Regions from separate parts of the Mesorhizobium sp. M4B.F.Ca.ET.143.01.1.1 genome, predicted to be linked through region 1. Evidence: riboswitches for the same ligand, from Rfam matches in the RefSeq annotation. Region 1 holds a riboswitch; the other holds the start of a gene.
The links. Region 1 has a riboswitch for thiamine pyrophosphate ahead of thiC (phosphomethylpyrimidine synthase ThiC). Riboswitches for the same ligand answer to the same signal wherever they lie in the genome.
Positions count from the first base shown of each region.

Region 2: it holds a riboswitch for thiamine pyrophosphate, as region 1 does, so the genes downstream of both, thiB (thiamine ABC transporter substrate binding subunit) here and thiC (phosphomethylpyrimidine synthase ThiC) in region 1, are expected to answer to the same signal.

Region 1 covers NZ_SRSR01000003.1:634,493-640,883, forward strand. The annotation lists gene EN786_RS10365 (DUF2029 domain-containing protein) at 1-180, shown strand, start outside; gene EN786_RS10370 (FkbM family methyltransferase) at 177-929, shown strand; TPP riboswitch at 1,025-1,141, shown strand; gene thiC (phosphomethylpyrimidine synthase ThiC) at 1,245-3,080, shown strand; gene thiO (glycine oxidase ThiO) at 3,077-4,126, shown strand; gene thiS (sulfur carrier protein ThiS) at 4,047-4,244, shown strand; gene EN786_RS10390 (thiazole synthase) at 4,247-5,020, shown strand; gene EN786_RS10395 (thiamine phosphate synthase) at 5,017-5,622, shown strand; gene EN786_RS10400 (hydroxymethylpyrimidine/phosphomethylpyrimidine kinase) at 5,613-6,371, shown strand.
Region 2 covers NZ_SRSR01000005.1:327,393-332,867, forward strand. The annotation lists gene thiP (thiamine/thiamine pyrophosphate ABC transporter permease) at 1-1,425, opposite strand, end outside; gene thiB (thiamine ABC transporter substrate binding subunit) at 1,816-2,820, opposite strand; TPP riboswitch at 2,864-2,977, opposite strand; gene EN786_RS15215 (thiamine diphosphokinase) at 3,079-3,723, shown strand; gene EN786_RS15220 (ABC-F family ATP-binding cassette domain-containing protein) at 3,725-5,475, shown strand, end outside.

The DNA of each region.
Region 1 (6,391 bases):
CTCGGCGTTCTGGCCAAGTTCACGGTGTTCCCGATCCACGACACACGCATCTATTTCCCCAACCTGCTGCCGCCCTTCCTGCTGCTTGCTTGCCCGCTGATGGCGCTATGGGCCTCGGCCGGCCAGCGTCGCGTCGCGCCGCACGTCGTTGGCGGAGACAAGCCCGGAGACCCGCAATGAGTTCCGCTTCCAACCTGGCGCGCATCGCGCTCTCGTTCGGCCTTCCGGCCGGGCTGCTCGATCGCGGGCCGGCGCTGCGCGGCACGAAATTCCTCGCCCGGGCGGCGCTGAAGGCACGCTTCGGCGGCAGGCCGTTCCAGATGGTCAATGTCGGCGCCTGCGACGGCGCGCTGTTCGACGACGTGACGCCCTGGCTGCACCGCATTGCGCGGGCGCGGGCGATGCTGGTCGAACCGATCCCCTACAATCAGAAGCGCCTGCGCGCCAACTATCCCGATACCGGGCGCTTCATCATCGAGCCTGTGGCGGTGACGCGGACCAGGGGGACGATCACCGTTCATACATTTGACGCCGCCGCGCTCGAAGACGGCACGCTGCCGATCGAGTTCATCGGCTGCTCGTCGGTAACCGACACCAATCTGATGTCGGGCAAGAACGCCTGGGGCGAGGCGGACGCCAACTTCAACAAGTTCGCGCCGCACCTCAAGGACATCGAGGTGCCGTCGGAGACACTGCAGACGCTGCTCGACCGCAACGGCATTGCCTATATCGACGCCTTCCTCGTCGATTGCGAGGGCGCCGACTGGATGGTGTTCGAGCAGCTCGACCTCAAGCGCTACCGTCCCGGCATGATCAAGATCGAAGTCGGCGCGCTGCCGGCGGCCGAGATCGGCCAGGTGGTGGTCAAGCTGAAGACCGCTGGCTACCAGGTCGGCTTCCAGGCCGAGGACGTCTGGGCTTTCGCCTGAGTTTCGCCGACCTCCCGTCCACAAGGGCAAGTCTCTCCCGCCGCCGCGCCGGCCGAACACGGCTTGACAAAGCGGCGCCGGCCCGTCCAACCTGAGGCAATCACCAGGGGAGTCCCGGCAAGGGGCTGAGATACTGCTGGCTTTCGCGGCGCAGTGACCCGTTGAACCTGATCCAGTTCATACTGGCGTAGGGACGGTGCAAGCGCTTTGCGGGAGTCTATGCCCGAGGTCCTGTTTCGGCAGGGCGACCAAAGCGTCTTTTCATCCTTCCGGCACAGAACTGGGTCTCCAATGCATGAGCAAAGGAGCCTCAAGATGAATGCCCTTACCCCCACCGTGTCGATGGGGCCGTTGCCCGCCTCGCGCAAGATCCACAAGCAAGGCAGCCTCCACCCCCAGATCAAAGTGCCGATGCGCGAGATCTCTGTCCATCCGACGGCCGGCGAGCCGCCCGTTACCGTTTACGATCCATCCGGCGCCTATACCGACCCGGCTGTCGAAACCAACATCGAAAAGGGCCTTGCCCGGCTTCGCCACGAATGGGTTACAGCACGCGGCGATGTCGAAGCCTATGACGGCCGCCATGTACGGCCGGAAGACAACGGGTTCGCGACAGGCGAGCGCCTGACGCCGGAATTTCCGATCCGCAATCGCCCGCTGCGGGCGAAAGCCGGCAAGGCGGTGACCCAGCTTGCCTATGCGCGCGCCGGCATCATCACGCCCGAGATGGAGTTCGTCGCGATCCGCGAGAATCTGGGCCGCGAGGCCCTGCGCGGCAAGCTCGAGCGCGACGGAGAAGCCTTCGGCGCGGCAATCCCCGACTTCGTGACGCCGGAATTCGTGCGCGACGAGGTGGCGCGCGGACGGGCGATCATTCCCGCCAACATCAATCATCCCGAGAGCGAGCCGATGATCATCGGGCGCAATTTCCTGGTCAAGATCAACGCCAATATCGGCAACTCCGCCGTCACCTCGTCGATGGCCGAAGAGGTCGAGAAGATGGTGTGGGCGATCCGCTGGGGCGCCGACACGGTGATGGACCTGTCGACGGGCCGCAACATCCACAACATTCGCGAATGGATCGTGCGCAATGCGCCTGTGCCGATCGGCACGGTGCCGCTTTACCAGGCGCTGGAAAAGGTGGGCGGCATCGCCGAGGACCTGACCTGGGAGGTGTACCGCGACACGCTGATCGAGCAGGCCGAGCAGGGCGTAGACTATTTCACCATCCACGCCGGCGTGCGGCTGCACTATATCCCGCTGACCGTCGACCGGGTGACCGGGATCGTCTCGCGCGGTGGCTCGATCATGGCCAAATGGTGCCTGCACCATCACCGGGAGAGCTTCCTCTACGAACACTTCGCCGAGATCTGCCACATCTGCCGTGCCTACGACGTGTCGTTCTCACTAGGCGACGGCCTTCGTCCGGGCTCGATCGCCGACGCCAACGACGCCGCGCAGTTCGCCGAGCTGGAAACGCTAGGCGAACTGACTCAGATCGCCTGGGCCAAGGACTGCCAGGTGATGATCGAGGGGCCCGGTCATGTGCCGATGCACAAGATCAAGCAGAACATGGACAAGCAGCTCGCCGTCTGCGGCGAGGCGCCGTTCTATACGCTGGGGCCGCTCACCACGGACATCGCGCCGGGCTACGATCACATCACCTCCGGCATAGGTGCTGCCATGATCGGCTGGTTCGGCACGGCAATGCTCTGCTACGTCACGCCGAAGGAGCATCTCGGCCTGCCCGACCGTAATGACGTCAAGACCGGCGTGATCACCTATAAGATCGCCGCACACGCCGCGGATCTCGCCAAGGGCCACCCTGCGGCGAAGGTCAGGGACGATGCTCTTTCCCGCGCGCGGTTCGAGTTCCGCTGGGAAGACCAGTTCAACCTGTCGCTCGACCCCGAAACGGCGCGCTCGTTCCACGACGAGACCTTGCCCAAGGAGGCGCACAAGCTGGCGCATTTCTGCTCGATGTGCGGGCCGAAATTCTGCTCCATGCGCATTTCCCACGACATCCGGGCCGAGGCACAGAAAGAAGGCATGGCGGCGATGGCGCTGAAATACCGTGAGGGCGGCGATCTCTATGTGCCGGCGGACGAGATCGGCGCACCGCTCATACCACAGGGGCGTGAGCCGTCATGAAGGTGCTGGTCAATGGGGCCGGCGTCGCCGGCCTCACCGCCGCCTTCGAGCTCGCCATCCGCGGCGCGACTGTGACGGTTGCGGAGACAAGGCCCGGCCTTGGCGGCAATGCGTCGTGGTTCGCCGGCGGCATGCTGGCGCCCTGGTGCGAGCGTGAAAGCGCCGAGCAGCCGGTGCTCGATCTCGGACGCGACGCCGCCGACTGGTGGGATGCGGCGACGCCCGGCCAGGTGACGCGGGCCGGAACGCTGGTCGTGGCCGCGCCGCGCGATGCGGGCGAGCTCGACCGCTTCGCCAGCCGCACGACGGGTCACCGGCGTGTCGATGAAGACCAAGTCGCGCGCCTCGAGCCCGACCTTGCCGGCCGCTTCCGTCGTGGGCTGCTCTTCCCCGACGAGGCCCACCTCGACCCGCGCCAGGCGATGGCGAAACTTCATGACCGGCTCGCGGCCATGGGCGCCGCATTCCACTTCGGCGCCGATATCAGGCAGGTGTGCGGTTTCGATCGCCGGATCGACTGCACGGGAATGGCCGCTGTCGACGACAGGCTGCGCGGCGTGCGCGGCGAGATGCTGATCCTGCGTGCGCCCGACGTCTCGCTGTCGCGGCCGGTCCGGCTGCTTCATCCGCGCTTTCCGCTCTACATCGTGCCGCGCGCCGACCACCGTTTCATGATCGGTGCGACGATGATCGAAAGCCAGTCCGGGGGATCGATCACGGCCCGTTCGATCATGGAGTTGCTCAGCGCTGCCTGCGCGCTCCATCCGGCCTTTGGCGAGGCGGAGGTCCTTGAGACCGGCGTCGGCGTTCGCCCGGCCTTTCCAGACAACCTGCCGCGCGTCGAAACCAGCGGCGACACCGTCAGGATCAACGGCCTCTATCGTCATGGCTTTCTTCTGGCGCCTGCCATGGCACGGCAAGCAGCCGAAATTGTCTTCAGGCAGCACGAACCTGTGGAGTCTACACATGAAACTGATCGTGAACGGCGAAGCGCTCGAGATCACGGCGACAACCCTGGCGGCGCTGCTTGCGGCGCTCGACTATGAGGGCGATTGGCTGGCAACGGCCGTCAACAGCGACCTCGTGCACAAAGCCCATCGGGCGGAATTCCATTTGAGCGACGGCGACCGGATCGAAATCCTCTCGCCCATGCAGGGAGGCTAGCGATGCTGGAGCTTTTCGGGACGACGCTTCCCTCTCGTCTGCTTCTCGGAACGGCGCAATATCCGTCGCCAGCCATCCTTGCCGATGCGGTTACGGCGTCGGGCACATCGGTGCTGACCGTCTCCTTGCGGCGGGAGATGGCGGGCGGCAAAGCCGGCGAGAAATTCTGGGCGCTGATCAGCACGCTTGGCACGAAAATCCTGCCCAACACCGCCGGCTGCCATTCCGTCAAGGAAGCGGTCACGACCGCGAAGATGGCACGCGAAGTGTTCGGCACGAACTGGATCAAGCTGGAAGTGATTGGCAACCACGACACGCTGCAGCCGGATGTGTTCGGCCTGGTCGAGGCGGCGCGCATCCTCAGCGAGGACGGCTTTTCGGTATTCCCCTACACCACCGACGACCTCGTCGTCGCCGAACGGCTGCTTGAGGCGGGCTGCAAGGTCCTGATGCCGTGGTGCGCGCCCATCGGTTCGGCGCTGGGGCCGGTCAACATCCCGGCGCTGCGATCGATGCGCGCACATTTCCCTGGCATCCCGCTGATCGTCGACGCGGGATTGGGCCGGCCATCACATGCCGCGACCGTGATGGAACTCGGCTTCGATGCGGTGCTGCTGAATACGGCGGTCGCCAAGGCTGCCGACCCGGTCGGCATGGCGCGCGCATTCGGCAAGGCGGTGGAAGCCGGCCATGAGGCGTTCCGCTCGGGAATGCTCGAACCGCGCGAGGTCGCGATGCCGTCGACGCCGACATTCGGCAGGGCGGTTTTCGTATGAAGCTCGATCCCTTCTACCTGATCGTCGATTGCGCCGCGTGGATCGAACGGTTGGCGCCCCTCGGCGTCAGGTTGGTTCAGTTGCGCATCAAGGCTATGGACGAGGCCGGACTGCGCGCCGAAATCCGCAAGGCGAAAGCCTTGTGTGCCGAGCACCAATGCCAGCTCATCGTCAACGACCACTGGCAACTGGCAATCGAGGAAGGTTGCGACTTCATCCATCTCGGCCAGGAGGATCTGCAGACCGCCGACCTCTCGGCGATACGCGCAGCCGGTATGAGGCTCGGGCTCAGCACGCACAATCATGCCGAACTGGAAACGGCCATCGCCGCCAAGCCCGACTACATCGCGCTCGGTCCCGTCTATGCCACCATCCTGAAGAAGATGAAATGGGTGCCGCAAGGGCTGGAGCGGATCGGCGAGTGGAAGCGCCGGGTCGCGCCAATCCCCTTGGTCGCCATCGGCGGCCTCAACCCTGACCGGCTCGACAATGTCTTTGCGGCTGGCGCCGACAGCGCGGCGGTTGTGACTGACATCACATTGAATGCCGATCCCGAGGCGCGCACGCGGGAATGGATCGCAAAGACGGAGCGATGGCGCTGAGGCAAGAACCGCACGTCCTTGTCATTGCCGGATCCGACTCCAGCGGGGGTGCCGGACTTGCACGCGATATCGAGACGATCTCTTCGCTTGGCGTGCGCACCTGCCTGGCCGTGACCGCGCTGACAGTACAGACGCAAGAAAGCGTGGCGCAAATACACCGCTCATCGCCACGCCTGGTGGCCGACCAGATGCGCGCCGCGCTGCAGGCCAACGAGGTGGTCGCCATCAAGATCGGCATGCTGGCGACTGCCGAGACCGTCGTGGCCGTTGCGGCCGTGCTGCGCGAAAGTCCTCGGGTGCCGGCAATACTCGATCCGGTGTTGGCCTCCACCTCAGGCCGGGCGCTGCTGGAAGCTGACGCGGTCGCGGCGATGAAGCATGACCTGATGCCGCTTTGCCGCTTGGTCACGCCCAATCTCATCGAGCTGGCGCTTCTTGTCCCGGCGGAACGCGCAACCGACGAGGATGGCGCGATCAGGCAGGGTCAGGAATTGCTCGGCGCAGGTGCGCAGGCCCTGCTGATCAAGGGCGGTCATGCATCGGGACCGCGATCGACCGACATTCTGTTGCGCTCGAACCAAGAACCACTCCGCTTCGACACACCACGCCTTGCAGCATCGATGCGTGGGACGGGATGCATGCTGGCCAGCGCGATCGCCGCGCATCTGGCGAAGGCGAAGCCGCTTGAAGACAGCGTGCGCGAAGGTAAGCAGCTTGTCTTCCAGAAGCTCATGGAGCGGTCCGACTGACTCCGTCGCATGGCAAAAAT
Region 2 (5,475 bases), on a different contig from region 1:
CGACAGCGCCATGGCGAAGGCGAAGCCGGTGGCGAGCGGCCGCCTGAGCGACGGCCAGTCGATCAGGCTGAGCCGGTTCCAGCCGAATATGCCGAGCAGCAGGCAGAGCCGCTCGTGGCGCTCGCTTGCCGCGTCATAGGCAGGGCGGATCGCGCGGATGGCGAAGGGCATCGCCATCACCGCGTTGACGGCGACGACCATCAGCGGGGCAATGGCAAAGACGTCGCTGACTGTGCGCAAGAGCAGGAACCAGCCGGCGCCGACGACGATGGGCGGCACGACGAGGACGAAGCCGGCGCCGGTATCCGCTGCATGTTCCAGCAATGTATTGCGGCCGGAACGGCGTTTCAGGGCCAGCGCCCGGCGCGCCGCGATCAGCGCCAGCGACATCGTCACCGCGAGCGACGCCGACAGGAAGGCCAGCACCACGCTGGTCAGCGTCGCCTGCCGCACCGCGCCCTCGCCGGCCAGCCGGCCGAGGTCGGCGCCGAGGCCTGCCGCGACCGTCGCCGCTATCGGGCCGGCCACGAACAGCAGGGCGAGCACGATCAGGGCCGCGTTCAGCAAGGTTTCCGCCGGGCTCGCCGAAAGGTAGCGGCGCGCCGCCACCGGCAGGTTGGCGTCGCCGGCCGTGTTGGCGCCGAGCCGCGTCAGCGCCAGCACCACGGCGAAGGTCAGCGCGATCTGCAGCAGCGTCAGCGTCACCGCCCGCGCCGGATCGAAATCGAAGCGCAGCGCCTGGTAGATGGCGACCTCCAGCGTCGTGGCGGCCGGCCCGCCGCCGAGCGTCAGCACGATGGTGAAGGAGGTGATGCACAGCATGAACACCAGCCCGGCGACGCCGGGCAGCGCCGCCCGCAGCGCCGGCCACTCGATCAGCCGGAAGGCGGGCCGGACGCCCATGCCGAGCTGGCTTGCCAACCGCCAGTGATTGGCCGGCACAGTGCCCAGCGCCTCGAGGAACAGGCGCGTGGCCAGGGGCAGGTTGAAGAAGACATGGGCGACGAGGATGCCGGACAGTCCGTAGATGCCCGGCCAATCCCGGCCGCCGAGCAGGCCGGCGAAATAGCCGGCGCTGCCATAGAGTGCCAGAATGCCGAGCGCCGCAACGATCGCCGGCAGCGCCAGCGGCAGGGCGAAGAGCTGCAGGATCAGGCCGCGCCCGCGAAATCGCGGATGCCGGGAAAGCGCGCGTGCGACGAACAACGCCGGCACGACGGAAAGCAGCGTCGACAACAGCGCCTGCCACAGCGTGAAGCGCACGACGCGCAGCAGATAGGGATCGAAGGCCGAGGCGGCGCCGGAGAAATCATGCGCGCCTTCGAGGACAAGGCCGGCAAAGGCCCCGCCGATCAGCAAGGCGATGGCGCCTAGCGCGGCGATGCCGGCGGTAATGCGGGGGTCAGAGCGAGGCGCGAGCCGCACGCTGCACCTTGGCGGAACTTAGCGAAAGCCGCGTTCCTTCGCGCCCCCCTCTGGCCTGCCGGCCATCTCCCCCGCGGAGGCTCCTTTCCTCTCCCTCCGGAGGGGGGAGAGGTGGCGCCGCGAAGCGGCGACGGAGTGGGGGAACCACCTGGAAACCGCCGCAGCGGACACAGGAAAGAGGATCGCGTGCAAGCATCGTCTTGATGCGCGCCAAGGTCGACCCCCACTCCGTCGAGCTTCGCTCGCCACCTCTCCCCCGATCGACGGGGGAGAGGAAGGATGCCAAGTCATCCGAGCCGGCGCCTGTCCTCAGCGGCAAAGGCTCCCTTCCGAAGATTGTGTGATCTCTCCCCCCTTGCGGGGGGTGGCTTGGCGCAAGCATCGAAAAACCTACTTGCTCATCGCCGCCAGCCATTCGTCCACCCAGGCCTTGCGGTTGGCGGCGACCTCTTCGGCGCTGAACAGCAAGGTCTTGGTCGGCTTGATCAGTTTGTCGAAGGCCGGATTGAGCGGCTTGTCGGTCTTGCCGGCCGGGAACATCCAGTTGGTTTCGGGGATGACATCCTGGAATTTCGGGCCGGTCATGAAGGCGATGAACTTTTCCGACAGCGGATTCTTCGCCCCTGTCGTGGTGATGCCGGCAACCTCGATCTGCAGATATTCGCCCTCCTCGAAGGACGCGGCCTGGTAGCGCTCGGTGTTTTCCGCGACCATGTGATAGGCCGGCGAGGTCGTGTAGGACAGCACCATCGGCGCTTCGCCCTTGGTGAACAGGCCGTAGGCCTCGCTCCAGCCCGGCGTCACCGTCAGCACCTTGGGCTTGAGCTTGGCCCAGGCTTCCGGCGCCTTGTCGCCATAGACCGACTTCACCCAGAGCAGCAGGCCGAGGCCGGGCGTCGAGGTGCGCGGATCCTGGATGACGATCTTGTCGGTGGCGCTGCCCTCGACCAGTTCCTTCAGGCTCTTCGGCGGGACTTTCAGCTTTTCGGTGTCGTAGACGACGGCGAAATAGCCGTAGTCGAACGGCACGAACGTGTCGTCGCTCCAGTCGCCGGGGACGTTGAGGCCCGACACGCCGCCATGCGGCGCGAACAGGCCGCTTGCCTTGGCTTCCGCTGTCAGGTTGGTGTCGAGGCCGAGCACGATGTCGGCCTTGGTCGCCGCGCCTTCCAGCTTGACGCGGTTGAGCAACGCCACACCGTCGGCGACCGAGACGAATTCGAGGTCGCAGCCGCATTCGGCCTCGAATTCCTTCTTCACCGCCGGGCCTGGCCCCCACTCGGCGGTGAAGCTTTCATAGGTGTAGACGGTGAGCTTGTCCTTCGCGGCCGCAGGGCCCGCGAGAAGCGAAACCAGGCCGGTGGCCAGAACAAGGTGGGATAAGAGCGTGCGCATCGGCGCCTCCTTCGTTGGTGTTGAAAGGAATTGAGGCGTCGGATGTTCCGAAACGTCTAATCCCTCCGCCGGTACAAACCGGATCAGGTTCAGCGGGTTGGCGATTGCCTCTCAGCCGGCCCGCGAAAACCCGCGTCCGGCACCCCGTTAGAGCGTTTCGACACATAGGCCCGGCTACGGCACCGCGCAAGCGGAAGTTTGCCGGGTTTCCCAGGCGCCGCTTCCGTTTCGCCGGCGAGGCTGATAAGGGCGACGCCCATGGGCACATTCACCATCCTGCTTGGCGGCGACCTCGTCCGCACGCCGCGGCTCGACAGCCAGCTTGCTGGCGCGCGCGTCATCGCCGCCGATGGAGGCATCGGCCATGCCCGCATGCTGGGCCTGACGCCCGAGCTCTGGGTCGGCGATTTCGATTCCGTGCCGGCGGACTTGCCGCATGATCTGGCCGCCGTGCCGCGCCAGGTGTTTCCGGCCGAGAAGGACAAGACGGACGGCGAGCTGGCGATCGCCGCGGCGCTCGAGCGCGGCGCCACCGGCCTGGTGCTGGCCGGCGCCTTCGGCGGCAAGCGCGCCGACCACGCCTTCCTGCATCTGGCCCTCGCCGTCCGCCTGGCCGAGGCCGGCATGAGCGTGCTTTTGACCAGCGGCGCGCAGGAGGGCATCCCCCTTCTGCCGGGCAAGGCCGGCTTCGACTATGCCGACGGCACGCTGTTTTCAGTGCTCGGCTTTTCCGATCTTTCCGGCCTCAGCGTCACCGGCGCCAAATGGCCGCTCGACCAGGTCGAGGTGGCGTTCGGCTCGTCGCTGACTATATCCAACGAGGTCAAGGGGCGGCTTGAGATCGCTCTCGGCCACGGCCGCGCGCTGCTGCTCGCTCACCCCTATCCTCTTCCTGAAAGCTGACATGGCCCCGCCTCTTCTCAATCTCGACGGGATAAGACTGACCTTCGGCGGCACGCCGCTGCTCGACGGGGCGGCACTCAGCGCATCCGCCGGGGACAAGATCGCGCTGGTCGGCCGCAACGGCTCCGGCAAGTCTACGCTGCTCAAAATCGCCGCCGGCATGATCGAGCCGCAGGACGGCGAGGTGTTCCGCCAGCCTTCGGCGACGGTGCGCTACCTGCCGCAAATGCCCGACATGGATGGCTTCGCCAATGTGCGCGCCTATGTCGAGGCGGGGCTCGGGCCGGCCGACGATCCCTACCGCGCCACCTATCTGATGGAGCATCTCGGCCTCACCGGCGAGGAGCGGCCGAACGACCTGTCCGGCGGCGAGGCGCGCCGCGCCGCCCTTGCCCGCGTCATGGCGCCGGAGCCCGACATTCTGCTGCTGGACGAGCCGACCAACCATCTCGACCTGTCGGTGATCGAATGGCTGGAGGAGGAGCTTGCCCGCACCTCCTCGGCGGTGATCCTGATCTCGCACGACCGCCGCTTCCTCGAGCGCGTTTCGCGCGCCACCGTCTGGCTCGACCGCGGCCAGACCAAGCGGCTGGACAAGGGCTTTGGCCATTTCGAGGAGTGGCGCGACCAGGTACTGGAAGAGGAAGAGCGCGAGCAGCACAAGCTCGGCCGCCAGATCGTGCGCGAGGAGCACTGGCTGCGCTACGGCGTGACCGCGCGGCGCAAGCGCAACATGCGACGGCTCGGCGAGTTGCAGACCATGCGCCAGCGTTTCCGCAGCCATCGCGGCGCCGAGGGCACTGCCACCCTGGTGGCCAGCGACGCCGCCGAGTCCGGCAAGCTGGTGATCGAGGCCAAGAGCATCGAAAAGAGCTTCGGCGACCTCACCGTGGTCAAGGGTTTTTCCACGCGCATCCAGCGCGGCGACCGCGTCGGCTTGGTCGGGCCGAACGGCGCCGGCAAGACGACGCTACTGAAGATGCTGACCGGCGAGCTGGCGCCGGACGCCGGCAACGTGCGGCTCGGCGTCAATCTCGAGATCGCCACGCTCGACCAGAAGCGCGAGGCCGTCGATCCGCAGGAGACGCTGGCGCATTACCTCACCGACGGGCGCGGCGAGAACCTTCTCGTCAATGGCGAGCAGCGCCATGTCGTCTCCTACATGAAGGACTTCCTGTTCAAGCCGGAGCAGGCGCGCACGCCGGTGCGCGAGCTTTCGGGCGGCGAGCGGGCGCGCCTGCTGCTCGCCCGCGTGCTGGCCAGGCCGGCCAACCTGCTGGTGCTCGACGAACCGACCAACGACCTCGACATGGAGACGCTGGAGTTGCTGCAGGAACTGGTGGCCGGCTTCGCCGGCACCGTCATCCTGGTCAGCCACGATCGCGATTTCCTCGACCGCACCGTCACCAGCGTGATCGCACCGGATGGCGGCGGCCGTTGGATCGAATATGCCGGCGGCTATTCCGACATGCTGGCGCAGCGCGGCGGCTCGAAGCTCGAAGACCGCAAGGCAAGGCCAAGGGCGGAGGCCGGCGAAACGCCCGCCGCAGCGAGATCTGAAACGGCCGCGCCGAAAGGCCCGGCGAAGAAATTGTCGTTCAAGCAGAAATTCGCGCTGGAATCGCTGCCAAAGAAGATCGAGGCAGTAACCGCCTCGATATCCCGGCTGGAGAACAACATCGCCGACCCCTCCTACTACGAGCGCGATCCGGCCTCGTTCCAGAAGACCATCGCCGCCCTCGACAAGGAGCG